One region of the Lysinibacillus sp. NPDC093197 genome, then DNA from elsewhere that is predicted to be linked to it. Evidence: riboswitches for the same ligand, from Rfam matches in the RefSeq annotation. Region 1 holds a riboswitch; each other region holds the start of a gene.
What was found. Region 1 has a riboswitch for S-adenosylmethionine ahead of metK (methionine adenosyltransferase). Riboswitches for the same ligand answer to the same signal wherever they lie in the genome.
Positions count from the first base shown of each region.

Region 2: it holds a riboswitch for S-adenosylmethionine, as region 1 does, so the genes downstream of both, ACIP9G_RS12760 (methionine ABC transporter ATP-binding protein) here and metK (methionine adenosyltransferase) in region 1, are expected to answer to the same signal.
Region 3: it holds a riboswitch for S-adenosylmethionine, as region 1 does, so the genes downstream of both, metA (homoserine O-acetyltransferase MetA) here and metK (methionine adenosyltransferase) in region 1, are expected to answer to the same signal.
Region 4: it holds a riboswitch for S-adenosylmethionine, as region 1 does, so the genes downstream of both, ACIP9G_RS07170 (YezD family protein) here and metK (methionine adenosyltransferase) in region 1, are expected to answer to the same signal.

Region 1 covers NZ_JBIVOH010000006.1:227,444-230,656, reverse strand. The annotation lists gene pckA (phosphoenolpyruvate carboxykinase (ATP)) at 1-872, opposite strand, end outside; SAM riboswitch class I at 1,075-1,193, shown strand; gene metK (methionine adenosyltransferase) at 1,449-2,645, shown strand; gene ACIP9G_RS16710 (gamma carbonic anhydrase) at 3,007-3,213, opposite strand, start outside.
Region 2 covers NZ_JBIVOH010000004.1:77,379-80,591, reverse strand. The annotation lists gene gcvH (glycine cleavage system protein GcvH) at 1-64, shown strand, start outside; gene ACIP9G_RS12770 (toprim domain-containing protein) at 324-665, shown strand; gene ACIP9G_RS12765 (thioredoxin family protein) at 679-990, shown strand; SAM riboswitch class I at 1,046-1,150, shown strand; gene ACIP9G_RS12760 (methionine ABC transporter ATP-binding protein) at 1,235-2,263, shown strand; gene ACIP9G_RS12755 (methionine ABC transporter permease) at 2,253-2,921, shown strand; gene ACIP9G_RS12750 (MetQ/NlpA family ABC transporter substrate-binding protein) at 2,984-3,213, shown strand, end outside.
Region 3 covers NZ_JBIVOH010000001.1:143,086-146,298, forward strand. The annotation lists gene panF (sodium/pantothenate symporter) at 1-326, shown strand, start outside; gene ACIP9G_RS00720 (nucleotide excision repair endonuclease) at 431-802, opposite strand; SAM riboswitch class I at 1,119-1,228, shown strand; gene metA (homoserine O-acetyltransferase MetA) at 1,334-2,269, shown strand; gene ACIP9G_RS00730 (GerAB/ArcD/ProY family transporter) at 2,358-3,213, opposite strand, start outside.
Region 4 covers NZ_JBIVOH010000002.1:260,193-263,405, reverse strand. The annotation lists gene ACIP9G_RS07180 (LysR family transcriptional regulator) at 1-860, shown strand, start outside; gene ACIP9G_RS07175 (phosphopantothenoylcysteine decarboxylase domain-containing protein) at 958-1,632, shown strand; SAM riboswitch class I at 1,848-1,945, shown strand; gene ACIP9G_RS07170 (YezD family protein) at 2,018-2,173, shown strand; gene ACIP9G_RS07165 (flavin reductase family protein) at 2,386-2,874, opposite strand.

The sequences.
Region 1 (3,213 bases):
AAGCGGATTGCGTTATAGATTTCAGGTTCTTTTTCAGCAGAAAGGTTAATTGTTTTTGCATAGCAACCACCTTCAATGTTGAATACGCCGTTGTCAGACCAGCCGTGCTCATCATCACCGATTAATTTGCGGTCAGGGTCAGCTGATAAAGTTGTTTTACCAGTACCAGATAAACCGAAGAATAATGCCACATCGCCAGCTTCACCTACGTTTGCTGAACAGTGCATTGATAGGATGCCTTGTTGTGGTAATAGGTAGTTCATAATACCGAAAATAGATTTTTTCATTTCACCAGCATATTCAGTACCACCGATTAGGATGATTTTCTTTTCAAGTGATACAATAATGAATGTTTCAGAAGATGTACCATCGATAGCTGGATCTGCTTTAAAGTTAGGAGCTGAGATAACTGTGAAGTCAGCAACATGAGAAGCTAATTCTTCTTGTGTTGGACGGATAAATAATTGATGGGCGAAAAGATTATGCCAAGCATATTCATTGATTACTTGGATGCTTAATTGTGAATCTTTGTCAGCACCAGCAAAACCGTTGAATACGAATAATTCGTCACGTTCTTTTAAGTATTTAACTACTTTTACATATAAGTTATCGAACACTTCCGAAGAAATTGGTTGGTTTACTTTACCCCAGTCAATTTTATCTTTTGTGCTTTCTTCTTCTACCGTATATTTATCTTTAGGTGAACGACCAGTGTATTTGCCAGTTTCTGCACGAACTGCGCCATCTACTGTTAACATAGCCTCACCACGAGATGTAGCTTTTTCCGCTAATTGTGGTACTGAAAGTTGAACGTTAATGTTCCCGCCGTTTAATAATTCCTTCAGTTCGTTTGCAATTTCTACTGAATTCATCGATTAAATACCATCCTTTTTTATAGTATTCCCTTGAGTTTGAGGGAGTTTTTCTTAATTTCAAAAATAGTATAACACAATTGCTTTAATAATCTATACTAATTCAAAAATTATTTTCGTGTTTTAAATAACTTTCAACAAAAAGTCATAAAATAATTGACAACGTTCGACCTTTTACGTAAGATGAGGAATTGAACGGATACTCTTATCCCGAGCTGGTGGAGGGTCAGGCCCTGTGAAACCCGGCAACCTGCATGAACTATTTCACGACATGCGCTGGTGCCAACCTGATGCAAGGGGAAAACCCTTGAACGATAAGAGTGAAAGGTTACGAAGTCATTATTCCTTTCCTCATGTAAAGTACGTGAGAAAAGGATTTTTTTTATTTTCATAATGAATGTAAAGGTAAGTATATACAATTCTTTCCTTATTATAATGACGGATCTTTCGAAATCCTCATGTTAAAAGCAACAACGGCTTGAAAGTTCTATCCTTCAGGAGCGAACTTGACATGGGTAATGAGTACCGTATTAATTTCGCAAATGCTATTTGTAAGAGTAATAGGAGGAAAATCAAATGACAAACCGTCGATTGTTTACATCAGAGAGTGTAACAGAAGGACATCCCGACAAAATTTGTGACCAAATTTCGGATGCCATTTTAGATGCCATTTTAAAAGAAGATCCAAATGCACGTGTAGCGTGTGAAACAACTGTAACAACAGGATTAGTATTAGTAGCTGGAGAAATCACTACTTCTACTTATGTAGATATTAAAGGTATCGTGCGTGATACAGTAGCAGAAATCGGCTATACACGCGGTAAATATGGCTTTGATGCTGAAAACTTAGCAGTACTAGTTGCAATTGGTGAACAATCACCAGATATTGCCCAAGGTGTAGACCAAGCACTAGAAGCGCGCGAAGGTTCTATGACTGATGCAGATATTGAAGCTATTGGCGCAGGCGACCAAGGTTTAATGTTCGGTTACGCTTGTAACGAAACACCTGAGTTAATGCCATTACCTATTAGTTTAGCGCATAAATTAGCTCGTCGTTTAACAGAAGTACGTAAATCAGGTGAACTAGCATATTTACGTCCAGACGGTAAAACACAGGTGACAATTGAGTATGATGAACACAACATCCCAGTTCGTGTCGATACTATTGTTATTTCAACACAGCATGATGAAGAAGCATCACTTGAACAAATTCAATCAGACTTAAAAGAGTTAGTAATAGCACCAGTAGTACCTAGTGAGTTATTAGATGCTCAAACGAAATATTTCATCAACCCAACAGGTCGTTTTGTTATTGGTGGACCTAAAGGAGATGCTGGACTTACTGGGCGTAAAATCATCGTTGATACATACGGTGGCTATGCACGTCATGGTGGTGGTGCATTCTCTGGTAAGGACGCTACAAAAGTAGACCGTTCAGCTGCATATGCTGCTCGTTATGTGGCAAAAAATATTGTTGCTGCAGGTTTAGCAGAACGTGCTGAAGTCCAACTTGCTTATGCCATTGGTGTAGCACAACCAGTATCAATCGCTGTAGATACATTTGGTACAGGAAAAGTAAGCGAAAGCGAAATCGTACAATGGGTTCGCGAACTATTTGATTTACGTCCAGCAGGCATCATTAAAATGCTAGATCTACGTCGCCCAATTTACAAACAAACGGCTGCTTATGGTCACTTTGGTCGTACAGATTTAAATGTACCTTGGGAAAATACGGACAAGGCTGATGCATTAAGAGAAAAAGCAAGTCTATAAGCTATTTTGTAAAGAGCATTCTAATATGTGGTAAACATATGCAAATGTTTTAGTGAAGGGGCTACGTAATGGCCCCTTTCTAACTTGCTTCAGCATTCACACCCCACTTCTAAAGGTTGGATTTGTATGCTGAAGCAAGTTAAAGGCCCAGACGGATGTCATAGATTTTCTAAGGCGCTTTTAGAGCATACTGTAAAAATTTGGATGAAATGATGCCTAGGCGTAATTGATTGCAAAAAAATTCGCGTCTTTCCGTTTACCTTGGAAGGAAATCGCGAATTTATTTTTTATCCTATATAACTTTGTTTATTACTAGAGCACTTACACCTATATCGCAGCCCGCGTATTTTTAGGGCATCCATTATTTTTGAAGAGATTTGTAATATTGACCTTTTTCGGCGTATTCTCTAACGATACGTTCCATGTCTTCTTTATCTTCAGCATTTAATTCACGTACAACTTTTGCTGGACGACCTAATGCTAAGCAATTAGGAGGAATGACTTTACCTGGAGGTACAAGACTACCCGCACCAATAAATGCACCTTCTCCTATCTCTGCCCCATCCAA
Region 2 (3,213 bases), on a different contig from region 1:
AGATGCTTCAGAGATTGAAAGTCTTATGACTGCAGAACAATACGAAGAAATGATTGCAGAATAAACAAGCCTATAATAGAAAAACGTCGGCATACACACCGGCGTTTTTTATTATATAGCACGAGGTATTAGTAAGTAATTTGATGTGTACAAAGCTTGACTCTGCAAGTAAACGATAGTACAGTGACTCACCATAAAATGTTGTCCAAATTGTAAAGCGACATGTGAAAATGATTGTTAACATGTAGATTTATGCATCGTGTGGAATCTGGTAATGGCGATGAATTGTTGTAGTAGATAACTGTCTAAATGGGGGTGGCGTGATGTTCGAAGGGAAATGTTTAATCGTGGAAGGCCGTTCGGATAAGCTTCAAATAGAACCTATTTTGAGTGAAGATGTTACAATACTTTGTACAAATGGTACAATTGGTGTGCATCAATTAGAAGAATTACTCGACCCATATGAGGGCTGTGAGCTATATACATTTTTTGATGCAGATGCATCAGGAGATAAACTACGAGCATTAATGGACAGACATTTTCCTGAGGCGGAGCATTTGCGAACAATGCCTACTTATAAAGAAGTAGAAACTACACCGAGGAAAGTGCTTGCGATGATTTTATTGCGCGCGCATTTTTCCATCCATAATGAATATATTTTGTAAGGTTGCGTGAAAAATGGAAGAATGGTCAAAAGAGCAGTGGGAAACGGCTGTAAAATCTGGTGAAAAAACTGCCTTTTATTTATATACACCGATGTGCGGAACTTGTGCAGTTGCATCTAAAATGATGGATATCATAGAACAGTTACTGCCACAGTTGAAATTAGGTAAGGCAAATATAAATTTTTTAGAGCAAATAGCTTATGATTTTCAAATTGAAAGTGTACCTTGTTTACTCGTTAGCGATGGAGGAAAAGTTATAGAGAAGGTTTATGCATTTCAATCCGTACCGTTTTTATACGAATTGTTAAAAAAACCAATTGACTGAACTTTGCTAGCATGGTAAAGTAACAACTATATTAAAAACTATTAAATATATCGAACTCTTATAAAGAGCGGCGGAGGGAAGTGCCCTATGAAGCCCGGCAACCATCACATATGTGAAAAGGTGCCAAATCACTCAAAGATTTTTCTTTGAAAGATGAGAGAACGGTTTAGCGTATAAAATACGTGACCCCTTCTACTTGTCTATGAGTGAAGGGGTTTTCTATATGAGAAAAGGAGTATTCGCTATGATACAGCTTCAAAATATTACGAAGAAATACAAAACCGCAAATGGCGAATTAACTGCTGTTAAAGATGTCAATCTTACGATTAACAAAGGTGAGATTTTTGGCATTATCGGCTATAGTGGCGCTGGTAAAAGTACGATGATTCGTTTATTAAACGGTTTAGAAAAGCCGACAACAGGTACGGTGAAGGTGAACAATCAAGAATTTTCATCTATTAAGGGCCAAAAGTTGCGTGATGCTAGACAAAAAGTAAGTATGATTTTCCAACATTTTAACTTACTTTGGTCAAGAACTGTTGCTGAAAATATCGCTTTTCCACTTGAAATTGCAGGTATAGCTAAGAGTGAGCGAGACGCACGTGTGAAAGAACTGATTGCACTTGTTGGTTTAGAAGGACGTGACAAGGCGTATCCATCACAGCTATCAGGCGGTCAAAAGCAACGCGTTGGTATCGCACGAGCACTTGCTAATAATCCTGAAGTGTTGTTATGTGATGAAGCTACATCGGCACTAGATCCAGAAACAACAGATGCAATTCTTGATTTGCTTGTCGACATTAACGAACGATTAGGTTTAACGATTGTATTAATTACCCATGAAATGCATGTTATCCGCAAAATCTGTCATCGTGTAGCGGTAATGGAAGCTGGAGAAATTGTGGAGCGTGGTGAAGTATTACAAGTGTTCCAAGCACCACAAGCGGCGATTACTAAAAAATTCGTTTCGCAAATTACCGATACGAAGGAAACCCAGGAGACAGTTGCACAGCTTAGAGTAAATTATCCAACGGGACACCTTGTTAAGCTTGTTTTTGTTGGTGAAAAAACAGAGCAACCTGTTATATCGCATTTAGTAAAACAGTTTGATGTGGAGATTAGTATTGTCCATGGCAATATCTCACAAACTAAAAATGGCGCATACGGTACTCTTATAGTGCAAATTGATGGCACGGATACAAATGTAGCAGCTGCACTAAATTATTTAAATACAGTTGAAGTACAAACGGAGGTGATTGCAAATGCTAACTAGTCTCTTTCCGAATGTCGACTGGGAAAAAATGTGGACAGCCACATATGAAACACTTTATATGACCACTCTTTCAACAGTCGTAACATTTATACTTGGTTTAGCCATTGGCATAATCCTCTTTTTAACGAGTCCAAACCAATTATGGGCTAATAAAATCGTTAACTTTTTAACAGGATCGGTCGTTAATATATTCCGTTCGATACCATTTATCGTGTTAATTATTTTACTAATACCATTTACGAAGTTTTTACTTGGGACAATTCGAGGAGCAAATGCAGCGCTACCCGCACTAATTATCGGTGCTGCACCATTCTATGCACGAATGGTATTAATTGCATTACGAGAAATTGATAAAGGCGTTATTGAAGCGGCACGCTCGATGGGTGCTAAAACGTCCACAATTATTTGGAAAGTACTAATTCCAGAATCATTACCGGCACTTATTTCTGGAATTACCGTAACGGCTGTAGCACTCGTTGGGTATACGGCAATGGCTGGAATTATTGGTGCTGGCGGCCTAGGAAACTTAGCCTTTTTAGATGGCTTCCAACGTAATCGCCAAGATGTGACATTAATGGCAACTATTTTGATCTTAGTAGTCGTATTTATCATTCAATGGATTGGCGATATGATTACAACGAAAACAGACAAACGTTAAAAAGGTTAACCCGGTTTTTACCGCTAACATATTGTTTGAACAAATAAAGGGAGTGTATACAAATGAAGAAGTTATTAGCAGGATTATTTTTATCAGTACTTGTACTAGCTTTAGCAGCTTGTGGTGCTGGTAACAAAGACGAAGCAGGTTCAACATCTGGAGATAAAGCAGACGACAGTGCAAAAACTGAAGAAAAAGTAACATTAAAAATTGGTGCTTCTAACACACCACACGCAGTTATTTTAGAACAAGCAAAACCGATTTTAGCTAAAGAAGGTATTGATTTAGAAAT
Region 3 (3,213 bases), on a different contig from region 1:
CTACAGTAATTGGTTTGGCGGTCGTTGTATTTGCGTTAAATCCACCAGACTTACTTGTGTGGCTCAATTTATTTGCATTTGGCGGACTAGAAGCGGTCTTTATTTGGTCAGTTGTTCTAGGCTTATATTGGAAAAAGGCTAATAAATACGGCGCAATTGCTTCCATGATTACGGGCATGACGTTATATATTGTGATTGATCGTTTTTATCCGTCAATCTTTGGCATGCATACAGTGACAATCCCAATAGTGGCTTCATTCATTATTTTTGTCATCGTAAGTTACCTAACAGCTAATAAATTTAAAGATGAAAAAGTATTTATTTAAATAGCAAAATACCTTGGGAGGACAAAGCTCTCAGGGTATTTTTCATTTTTGAAGGTAAAAAGAAAAGAAAAACCGCTAGCATGTTACATGCTAACGGCATTTTTTTAATAAAATACTTTTTCAAGATTATATTTTGCACGGAATGTGTTAATTGCATATGTTTCGTAAATTTCACGTTCCATTGGATCATCAATTTCATATACTTCAATTTTGAAAATTTCATCACGGTACTTTTTCATAGGTGATACATTATCTTCAAAATGTTTTTTAATGCGTTGACGAATTTTACGCGCTTTCCCTACAAACAATAGCTCGTTTTTTTCGTTGTAGAATAAGAAAATGCCACCTTTTTCGCGAGTGATTTTATGGAAATCAATAAAACCATGGAATGGCGGGATTTCTACTTCCCCAGGTTTTAATACTTGCTCACGTTGACGAATTACTAAGTCTGGTTTTGGGAGTTCAATTTTAATCAAAATATTCACGTTCCTCTCTGTTACTAAAGGTATATGTTAACATAATACCTCTTTGATTACCATTACGATTTATTTGTACAAAAATCTATTTACACCACTTTGCTGTAATCGGCTGTAAATTGTCATTTGTTTGTCATCTACTTAGGCTAATAGATGGTAAAACTTTAAGCCGTATTTACGTAACTTACAAAAAGCTTTCGGTAGAATTAATAATAGTGTTTAACAAAAAATATGCTTCCATTCATTTAAATACTAAATATTCTATGTATTATTGAAATTCTTAATCGTTCATGATACAATTCTTTTTAATTAAATAATCTTATCAAGAGAAGCTGAGGGATTTGGCCCGATGACGCTTCAGCAACCTCTAACAATGTTAGAAAGGTGCTAATTCCACCAAAGGATTTTTCCTTTGAGAGATAAGAGTGAACGTGATAATTATCCTTCTCATTCTTGCTCTAAAGGAATGAGGGGGATTTTTTTAATTTTATTTAGATAGAGAGAAAAAATTAACGAAAAGGGGAATGCAACATGCCTATTAATATTCCGAAAAACTTACCAGCTGGAGAACATTTACGTGGGGAAAAAATATTCGTAATGGAAGAAGACCGCGCCAAAACGCAACAAATTCGTCCTTTAAATATTTTAATTTTTAATTTAATGCCAGAAAAAGAAAAGACAGAGCTACAATTATTGCGATTACTCGGTAATACACCATTACAAGTAAATATTACATTTTTAAATACAGCAACACATGAATCAAAAAATGTTAGTAAATCACATTTACAGCTATTTTATTCGACGTTTAAAGAGATTCGCCATCGTCGCTTTGACGGTATGATTATTACAGGGGCACCTGTTGAAAAAATGGCATTTGAAGAAGTGAATTATTGGGAAGAAATCTCAGAAATAATGGATTGGTCTGTGAAAAATGTTACGTCCGTAATGCATATATGTTGGGGTGCACAAGCTGCACTGTATCACCATTACGGTATCGGTAAATTTGAACTGCCGGAAAAATGTTCTGGTGTATATTCACATGTCATTACCGATTTAACAGTCGATCTAGTGCGTGGCTTTAGTGACTTATTTACAGCGCCACATTCACGCTATACATCGGTTTCCATTGATGAAGTACGTAAGCACCCAGATTTACGTTTACTGTCCTATTCAGAAGATGCTGGCGTCTTTATCGTGCAGTCAAAGGATAATAAGAACATAATGATTACAGGTCACTTAGAATACGACGCGACAACATTAGCTGATGAATATTACCGTGATGTTGAAAAAGGAATTGATATTGCAATTCCTGTTAACTATTTCCCGCATAATGATCCTTCTAATGAGCCGATTAATACTTGGCGAGCACATACGCATTTACTATTTTCGAATTGGCTCAACTATTATGTATACCAAGAAACACCGTACGAATGGGACTTTGTTGATGAAATTGAATACCATATTTAATTCAAAACTATTAACTGACATTATACAGTTATAAAAAACCTCCATTTCTCAATTGTAAAAAGTGAGAAATGGAGGTTTTTGTTTTACCTTATTGAGATTCGGTTGAGTTTGGTTTGTTTGGCTCTTGCTGTGTCTTCGAATCTTGTTGTGTTTTTGAATCTTGTTGTTCTTTTGGCTCCTGTTGTGCCTTCGGGTCTTGCTGTGCATTTGAATCTTGTTGTTCTTTTGGCTCCTGTTGTGCCTTCGAATCTTGCTGTTTATCTGTGGTGCTTTGTTCGGTTTCAGCCTTTTTAATTTTTCGAATTTTAGCGACTACTAGTAAGAACAATGGTAATAAAACGGCTAAAACCGACGAATACAATGGCCAAATCTTCTGATTATAATTATTTGAATGCACAATATTTGGATGAGCAATTTGAGCCAGTGCAATCATACACATCCCGAGTGGTAAAATGAGTGGCCGAGGATCTTTTATTTTCAGTATTTGTCCTAAGCCAATTACCGTTGCATGAAAATAAATAAAAGTTCGGATATAAATAGATATAATCCACATAACAGCCATAATAATTTCAACACGCTGAAAAAAATTGCCTATTGAAATTCTTTGAGCGAGCGCATAGCTTGGAAATGTTTTACTTGATGTATTAGTCGGACCAAGAACGAGTGTTGAAAGGGCAATAATGAGGATTAATACGATTCCTCCAAACAGTGTGCCGATATAAAATCCTTTTTGAGCCGATTTTGTCACATTGACTGCAGAAGGGAAAAACATAAGCAACACAACAAGCGGGAATGAAAAAAGACTCATAAAGGTAAGTACACCGACTAATAATGATTTTGGTTCTGTTTCATAGACTGGCATTATATTTTCAATATTGATTTGTGGGGAAATACAAGTAATAAAAATAATAAAAATTAATAAAAATATCGGAAACAATATTTCC
Region 4 (3,213 bases), on a different contig from region 1:
ATGAGATTTTAAATAAAGTTGCAGAAGTTTCAAGCTTTACGAAAGCGGCTGACGCTCTTGGATTAACCCAATCGGCAGTTAGTCATGCTGTTTCCAGCTTAGAGAAAGAATGTGGATTTGCCCTTATTCATCGAAGTCGAACAGGTGTGACATTAACGAGCGAGGGACAAACAATGCTTCGGGCTATGCGAAATGTTCTTGATGCGGACGAATTATTACAACAAGAAGCGGCCCATATTCTTGGTGTAACTAGAGGGAAATTGCGAATAGGTGTTATTTCTAGTATTTCTTCCAACTGGATGCCAGAAATTATCCGTATTATGGACAATCAGTTTCCAGGTATACAAGTAGAGTTACGTGAAGGGGACTATTATGAAATTGAACAGTGGCTACAAAGTGGTGAAGTTGATGCTGGTTTTCTTAATGGTCAAAAATCGGAGCAATTTCAATTTATCGAATTGGTCCAAGACCCCCTTTTATGTATAGTGTCTGATCAAAGCTCTCTCTATAATCGTTCAGAAATTGATATTACTGAACTAGAAGACATGCCTTTTATAATGACATCGTATCGAGGAACTAATGATGTAAAAGTAATTTTAGAGCAGTACCATGTTAAACCGAATATTCGATTTGAGCTATCGGAGGAGGTTGGGATTATTTCGATGATTTCACACCATTTAGGCATTACTATTTTACCTCGATTAGTGATTAACCGATTACCGTCCTCATTAAGGGCTATCCCACTAAAGCAAGGTGGTTATCGTACGATAGGGCTAGCCATGAAACATCAAGCCTCACCGGTAACGAAAAAGTTTGCGGAAATTTTAAGTGTGTGGCTAAAAGAACAAAATAAGAAATAGGTTATTTAAGCTTTTTACGTTAAAATAGAACATGTAGATTGCTTATTAATTTGTTATTTTTCAAAAATGATAGTTTGAAAAGAAAAGGTGAGTGTGAGTGGGGACATTACAAGGAAAAACCGTACTCATTACAAGTGGGGGAACACTTGAAAAATGGGATCGTGTGCGAGGGCATACGAATTTATCGAAGGGGTCAATGGGCTGTTATTTGGCTGAAGCAGCTCTTGCCGAAGGTGCAGACGTCATCTATATGCATGGCTATTTTGCACAATTACCGATTAATCAAGATAAAATGCGTACAGTACGCTTTGAAGGTATTGAAGATTTAAGTGACAAGGTTCGTCATGCTGTACAAAATGAACAAGTAGACATCGTTATTATGGCAGCTGCAGGCTCTGATTGGGTCATTGATAAAGTATACGATCAATCGGGGAATTTAATGGAAGGTGCAGGGAAGATGCCGTCTGACGAGCCCCCTGTTATTCACTTTAAAAAAGCACCAAAAGTGTTAGGGCAAATAAAGGGTTGGCAGCCAAATGTCACTTTAGTAGGATTTAAGCTAGAGGCAACGGACGATGAGGAGTTTTTACTGTCCCGTGCACGTCTTCGTATGGAAACAGCCAATGCACAGTTGATGGTTGCCAATAGTTCACAATCTTTATATGGCGGACAAGAGCCACATTGGATTGTACCTGCACAAGGACAACCTATCAAAGTCATTGGTAAACAAGAAACGGCAAAAGTGTTAATGGAATACTTACAAAACGAATAAAGAGCAGCTGTGTAGAATATATAATTCTGCACAGCTTTTTTATGTTTTGAACATTCATACTAATGCTTTCAAGATCTTAAGATTGGAATTTAAGAAAATTTAGAGCAATAAAAATGTACCTTTTCTCTCTATTGCATAGTATTCGACTAGGTTTTATAATATTTATATTGACAATAGGTTTTCTGAATTATAGAATTATTTCCAAGAAACGTAAACTCTTATCGCGAGAGGTCTGGAGGAATGAGGCATAATGAAGTCTCGGCAACTGAGTTAATCGGTGCCAACTCCAGCAAAGTTATCTGAGAGATAAGGGGAGGCATCAAATCGTCTTGATGCGTGGATCTCTTTTATACACAAAAGTATGAAAAAAGAAGGGGTGTATCGTATGTCTCAACTGTCTAAGATTGATGATAAGAAATTAGAAGTTATTGCGAAGGCTATTCAAAATTTAGAATTTGGTGAAGTGCAAATTACAATTCAAGATGGAGTTATTGTCCAAATTAATCGACTGGAAAAACAAAGATTTCCTCAAAAAAAGTAAAGCTTTAAAAGAAGCATAGAAATTAACTCGGGACCAAATTTTAAGCTTATTGTCGCCACATAGTGTCCTGAGTTAATGTGCAACATTCATGCACTTGATTCATGTTCCAATATTGTACGCATGTGCAGATTGTTCGTAATGCAAAATATTATTAACGTACAAACAAAAAAAGTAGGCATCTCAAAATAAAATTTGAAATACCTACTTTTTTATTATTCGTAAAAACTCGTTGGGATTTGACCAATATGCCTACGATGATAAAGCAATGGCTCCTTCTGCGCATTATCAATTTCTAAAATATGACCAATGAAAATCGTATGGTCTCCTGCATCGATTTTTTTATATGTTTCGCATTGCAGCGTAGCTAAAGTATCATGTAATATTGGCAAACCATGTAAAGAATTAGACCATTTTACTTGCGCAAATCGGTCAGGGATTTTGCTTGAAAATACCGTACATAATTGTGTTTGATCGTTCGCTAAAATATTTACCGCAAATTTGTCCGTATTACTAAAAAGTGGATGCAGCTGCGATTTTTTGTCCAATGACCATAGGATAAGGAGCGGATCTATGGAAACAGATGCAAAGGAATTGACCGTTAAGCCAATCGGTTCATTCACATCATTGTAAGCTGTGACAACTGTGACACCTGTTGGATAATTACCTAAAGCCTGTTTAAAAGCAGTTACTTTGTCCGTCATACAATCACCTCTTATTATTTTATGGAGAATACGGGTTGTTTGTTCTTGTAGCATTTTTTCTGGTGCTATTATGGATAGCCTACAAAATAATCCAGCAACTGTAAAGCTGATTAATAACGATTATTTTAAAAAAATCATCAATTGAAAGGATTTTTTTTATGCTTTTTAAAGCTGATTATTACCTGGATATCCAGACTTCTACTTTATATTGTATCTTTAGTCATTAGTGTCAGTAGCAGTTATAGAGCCGGATGGAGATATTAAAGGGATAGATTATTTAGTTAAAATATCTAGTTTTTAAGAGGGGAATGACTTTAACGTTAAAATTTATTTAAAATT